Panacibacter microcysteis: one gene and its partner. The protein of the gene in region 1 interacts with the protein of each later gene in a pairwise test. Links are inferred from orthologs where the notes say so. Each region holds a gene or a part of one and is shown in the gene's direction. Other genes may lie near its edges.

Region 1 (2,937 bases):
AAAAATTGATAACCACAAAAAGAAAAAAGATCGAAAAAATATCTGCTATGCCAGTAAAGATGTTGAGCGCAGTCAGGTAACCAAGTTTTCTTTTCTCGTCTTTGGAAAGAATGACACTGATATTGCGAAGCAGTTTTTTCAATAAAGCCTGGTTGATGTGAAGCGGCAATTTATAGGATATAAGAAAAGAAAAAAAATTAAGTGTACCGGGCCGGTCATTGGCATGTTTGTGACAGTGCAACTGCTACACCCGCATCGATGTTGAATAATGGTTTGCAGATGAAGTGTGCGACGCAAGGGACGATGCCATGTAAACCAATAGCCGAAATCATGAAAAAAAACTCCTGCTTCTTTACGGGTAATGGCTTATAATGCCAGCCGTACTTTGCGTATCGTTTGCAAACTGTGCTGTAATGATTTACTTTTGCCGTTCAATTTTTTGAAATTATGTTGGTTGGTCTGAATAATGTAACGTTTGAATTTGGGTCGAGATTAATTGTTGAGAATGCCACATGGCATATAATGCCCGGTGACCGTACGGGGCTGATAGGGTATAACGGCACGGGTAAATCAACTTTACTGAAAGTTATTGTAGGGGAATATTTACCGAGTGCAGGCACCGTTGAGCGGGGCAGGGAAACAACCATTGGCTACCTGCACCAGGATTTGCTGAGTTTTGATACAAACGATTCGATACTTGAAGTGGCTATGGGCGCTTTTGAGCGGGTTAAGCAACTGGAAAAAGAACTTGACCTGCTCGTAAAAAAAATGGAGTCGCCTTCATTTACCGGCGATAGTGCGGCAGATGAGGCGTTGCTGCATGAGTATTCAGACAAGTTACACGAAATGGATGTATTGGATGGGTACAACATTCATCATAAAACAGAAGAAGTTTTACAGGGACTAGGTTTTGAGAACAGTGCATTACAACGACCGTATAAAGAATTTAGCGGAGGTTGGCGCATGCGTGTACTGCTTGCTAAAATGATATTGCAACAACCCGATGTTCTCTTGCTGGATGAACCTACGAACCACCTTGATCTCCCGTCTATTGAGTGGCTGGAGAAATATTTGTTGCATTATAAGGGCAGCGTAGTGATTGTGAGCCATGACAAATTTTTCCTGAACCGTATGGTTAATAAAATTGTGGAGGTTTACCAACAGGAATTACATCATTACACGGGTGACTACGATTATTACGAGACTGAAAAAGCTTTGCGTATTGAAATGCAGCAACGCGCTTTTGAAAACCAGCAGGATTACATACGCCAGAACGAGCGGCTGGTTGAACGTTTCAGGGCAAAGGCTAGTAAAGCCGCCATGGCGCAAAGTATTATGAAAAAGCTTGATAAACTTGAGCGGATAGAGCAGGTTGAAATTGAAAGACCCAACCTGAGAATAAACTTTAAAGTAGATAAACAGCCCGGTAAAATTATTGCCACTTTAAAAGATGCGACTAAAAAATTTGGTGCCCTTACGATTGTTGATGGTGCCGAAGCAGAAATTAACCGTGGTGATAAAATAGCACTGATTGGCGCGAACGGAAAAGGTAAATCTACTTTATTGCGAATGATTGCAGGTACTGAAACATTTGACGGAGAAAGAATATGGGGCCACAATGTGGATGAAAGTTTTTATGCACAACATCAGCTGGAGGCATTGAATGTTAACAACACCATTCTTGACGAAATGAAGGAATGTGGCAGTGGTAAAACAGAACTGGAACTGCGTGCATTAATGGGTTGTTTTCTTTTTAGCGGAGATGATGTAGATAAAAAGATAAAGGTATTGAGCGGAGGAGAAAAGGCAAGGGTAGCATTGGCTAAAGTAATTGCAGGCAAAGGTAATTTTCTGATGCTTGATGAGCCTACAAACCACCTGGATATGCATAGTGTGGAATTACTGGCTGAGGCACTCAACAAATATGAGGGTACATCTATACTTGTAAGCCATGACCGCTTTTTTATTTCGAAGACTGCCAATACCATTTGGGAGATTATTGACAATGAGATAAAAGTTTTTAAAGGTACTTACAAGGAATACGTTGACTGGAAAGAACGTATGGCAAAACAAAAACCTGCCGAAGAGACAGTAAAAGAACCGGTACAAAAAATTGCAGAACAACCTGCCAAAACGCAGGAAAACGTTGCCGACAGAGATCAAAAAAAAGAATTACAAAAACTGCAACGACAGTTTAGCAAACTGGAAGAAGACATTAACAGGCTAAATAACAGCAAAACTACCCTTGAGGCGGATCTTGGAAATCCTGGTATCTATGCTGACAGAAATAAATTTCAGCAGGTAGAACACGAGCATAAACTCGTCTTATCAAAGCTTTCGGCAGCGGAAAAACAATATGAAGAGTTGTTTGAAAAAATTGTAAGGCTGGAAGGATAAATGGTGTATACCTAAAAACAAAAAACCGTCACGGACGGCTTCTGTTTTTCACATAACCCGACGGAGTATTATGTCCTGGGAGATGTAAAAGGTAGGGTTTAGGGAGAAATGGGATATTAAAAAAAACTTAACTACTATTTGTTATTTATCAATCTGTAGCTAAACTAAGGGGAAGGATCGAATCAATTTGATGTGACGAAATAACTGCGCCATTTTTAGGAATAAGTGCTGGGATATTTGTAATAACTGCTTTACTCCTCTCCTATAAAATTTATTAAAAACTCCTTTTTACGCCTTGTAGCAAGTGGTATCTTAATGCCATCCTCCATTTCCACAATTGCATTTAGTTTGTGGTAGCGTTTTATAAAGTTAGTGTTGATAAGATGGGAATGGTGAATACGGAAAAAGATATCTTCGGGCAGCAAATCTTCATACTCTTTCAGGTTTTTTACAGAAACGATCTTTCTGCCATCGCTCATGAAAAAGAGTGTATAGCGCCCTTCCGCTTCGCAACGAATAATATTGCTGACCACGATAAAT
Region 2 (3,294 bases), on another replicon or contig:
TACATTAGGAAGCTCATCGGTATAAGCTTTCTCTTCTTTCACCTCTTTCAGATCACGAATAGCGTTACGGGTAGTTTTACCGTAGTAGCGATTTCTGTCTCTGCGTTTCGCTGCCTGGCGTGTATCTTTCTTTGTAGCTTTATGATTTGCCATTTTTATTTTTTTCGGACGGCAAAGGTATGTATATCCATTAAAAAAAGAAAAAAAATTGCTGGGAAATCCTAAAATTTTACTCCCGGGCAATCCGTTTTTGCAAATGTCAAATTTTAATACGGCAATTGCAATATGGTCTCAATAAGCGATATTTGCATCCGCCATATCTTTTTAAAAGCACTGAAGATGAAAGATTTTTCCTATATCACTAGCTCACATCCCGCATTTGTTGAAAGTTTATACAATGATTTTTCCAAAAACCCTGAAAGTGTAGACCCAGAACTACGTAAGTTTTTCGAAGGTTTCGACTTTGCTGTAAGCAGTGTTGCCGTCAATGGTAATGGCGCTTCAGCACCTTCCACTGCTACACCATCTGAAAATGTAGACTGGATGAGGGAAATCCGGGTGTACAGGATGATTCTCGGATACAGGAACAAGGGGCACCTCATTGCAAAAACAAACCCCATCAGGGAAAGAAAAGATCGCGGTGCTAACCTGAATCTTGGCTTTTTTGGCTTTTCCGAAGCTGATCTTGATAAAGAATTTTATGCCGGCCAGTTGGTAGGTTTGGGAAAAACTACCCTTAAAAATATCATCGACTACCTCAAAAAAGCCTATGCAACCCATGTAGGTGTTGAATTCAAATACATCAGCGAGCAGGAAAGGGTAGACTGGTTATACAACGAAATGGAGAAAAAATTCAATGATCCATTGCCGCTTGAAAAAAGGAAACGTATCCTTGAAAAACTGAACCAGGGCGTTATGTTTGAAAAATTCCTCCATACCAAATATATCGGTCAGAAAAGATTTTCACTGGAAGGTGGAGAAACAACTATTGCAGCACTTGATGCCATTATCAACACTGCCGCAGACCACGATGTACAGGAGGTGGTTATTGGAATGGCCCACCGCGGAAGACTGAATGTACTTGCAAACATTATGGGTAAAACCTATGAGCAGATCTTCAGCGAATTTGAAGGCACCGCCAAACTCGACCAGACCATGGGTAGCGGAGACGTAAAATACCACATGGGATATGGTAGCGAGGTAACGACGACCGGCAATAAAACAATTCACTTAAAACTAATGCCCAATCCTTCGCACCTCGAAGCGGTTGATCCTGTTGTGGTGGGTTTTGCAAGAGCAAAGGCAGATGTAATGTACGCCAGCGATTTCGATAAAATACTTCCCATACTCATACACGGAGATGCTTCTATTGCAGGCCAGGGAATAGTTTACGAGGTGTTGCAGATGAGCGATCTGAAAGGCTACCATACCGGTGGCACCATACACTTTGTAATCAATAACCAGATTGGTTTTACTACAGATTTTGATGATGCCCGCAGTTCTGATTATTGTACCTCGCTTGCTGGTGCCATACAGGCGCCGGTTATGCATGTAAACGGAGACGACGCAGAATCCGTTGTTAAATGCGTGGAGATTGCTACCCGTTACCGCCAGCAGTTTAATGCAGATATCTTCATCGATATGGTTTGCTATCGTAAACATGGCCACAATGAAGGCGATGATCCGAAGTTTACGCAGCCACATTTGTATGCATTGATCGACAAACACCAGAACCCAAGAGAAATTTACACCAGTTACCTGCTTGACAATGGCGAAGCTGATGCAAAAGATCTTGCCAAAGAGATGGAAAAGAAATTCTGGGCAGATCTGCAGGAACGCCTCGATGAAATAAAGCAAAACCCGCTTCCTTATAACTACCAGCAACCGGAATTGTGGTGGAAAAGCCTTAGAAAAGCAACTTCAGAAGATTTTGTACAATCTCCCAATACTGCAATAAGCGAAGAAAATTTTAAAAAGCTATTCGATGCATTGATGGTATGGCCAGGTGATTTCACACCATTGAAAAAGGTCGAAAAAATTATACAGGATAAAATAAAGCTTTTCCAGGGCGAAAATAAAGTTGACTGGGCAACCGGCGAATTGTTGGGTTATGCAAGTGTATTGCTTGACGGCAATGATGTGCGCATGAGCGGCCAGGATGTTAAGAGAGGAACTTTCTCTCATCGCCACGCGGTGCTGAGAGATGAAAATACTGACAAAGAATACAGCAGGTTAAGCAGGATTGAAGGTGCCAAAGGTCAGTTCAGAATTTATAACTCCTTACTGAGCGAGTATGGTGTATTGGGTTTTGAATATGGCTATGCTATGGCAAACCCACATGCTTTGGTACTTTGGGAGGCGCAGTTTGGCGATTTCAGCAACGGCGCGCAAACCATGATAGACCAGTTCATAAGCGCAGGCGAACAGAAATGGAACAGGATGAATGGCGTTGTTATGTTGTTACCACATGGCTACGAAGGGCAGGGCCCGGAACATAGCAGTGCACGTTTGGAACGCTACCTGCAGGCTTGTGCTGAGAACAACATGATTATTACTAATATTACTACGGCGGCAAACTTTTTCCATGCATTAAGACGACAGGTGGCATGGCCTTTCAGAAAACCGCTGATCAATTTTGCGCCAAAGGCAAACCTGAGGCATCCCGGCAGTTACAGCCATATCAGCGAGTTTACAACCGGTGGTTTCAGGGAAGTCATAGACGACGAAGCTGCAAATGCTAATGAGGTAAAGAAAGTGTTGTTCTGCTCCGGTAAATTGTATTTTGACCTTGCTGAGAGAAAACAAAAAGAGGGTAGGAGCGATATTGCACTGGTACGCCTGGAACAGATTTATCCACTGCCGTTGAAACAACTGGAAGATTTATATAAGAAATACAATAAGGCCGTTTGGTTTTGGGTGCAGGAAGAACCGTTGAATATGGGTGCGGCCTCATTTCTTCAAATGAACTTAAAAAGCCTGAATTATGGTGTAATAAGCCGTAATCCAAGTGCCGCCACAGCTACAGGTTATGCCAAAGTACATAAGCAGGAGCAGGAAGAGATTATTCAAACAGCATTTAGTATATAGCAGCAAAGTTGCAGTTATAACAAAACGTGATCTTCACATTTGTCCAATAAAGGTCTAAACGTTGAAGAGTGCGACGCAACAGGTGCCTCATAGTATTACAAAAGCCCGGCTCATAAAGATCCGGGCTTTTTTATTTTGGTACCAGCTATAGGTTTTCATGGCATCGTCCCTTGCGTCGCATTTCTTTCATCTGCAGACCATGAAGCA

The links. Proteins that work in one complex are often made in the same cells at the same time.
Region 2: the proteins of I5907_RS14630 (region 1) and I5907_RS10400 interact in binary tests that used the Escherichia coli proteins (3 or more experiments, as listed by UniProt). The link is inferred for Panacibacter microcysteis from one-to-one orthologs.

The regions. Positions count from the first base shown.
Region 1 is NZ_JADWYR010000002.1:642,757-645,693, reverse strand. The notes cover bases 29-2,922. They hold I5907_RS14630 (ABC-F family ATP-binding cassette domain-containing protein), read left to right. Parts: upstream 29-447; coding sequence 448-2,397; downstream 2,398-2,922. Other genes in these bases: I5907_RS14625 (LytR/AlgR family response regulator transcription factor), read right to left, coding at 2,649-2,922; I5907_RS14635 (ATP-binding cassette domain-containing protein), read right to left, coding at 29-142. Also shown: more of I5907_RS14635, read right to left, coding at 1-28; more of I5907_RS14625, read right to left, coding at 2,923-2,937. UniProt on the Escherichia coli protein: Genetic data indicate it may be involved in ribosome assembly or function.
Region 2 is NZ_JADWYR010000001.1:2,551,925-2,555,218, forward strand. What follows is about bases 37-3,287. They hold I5907_RS10400 (2-oxoglutarate dehydrogenase E1 component), read left to right. Parts: upstream 37-339; coding sequence 340-3,087; downstream 3,088-3,287. Other genes in these bases: rpsT (30S ribosomal protein S20), read right to left, coding at 37-153. Also shown: more of rpsT, read right to left, coding at 1-36. UniProt on the Escherichia coli protein: E1 component of the 2-oxoglutarate dehydrogenase (OGDH) complex which catalyzes the decarboxylation of 2-oxoglutarate, the first step in the conversion of 2-oxoglutarate to succinyl-CoA and CO(2).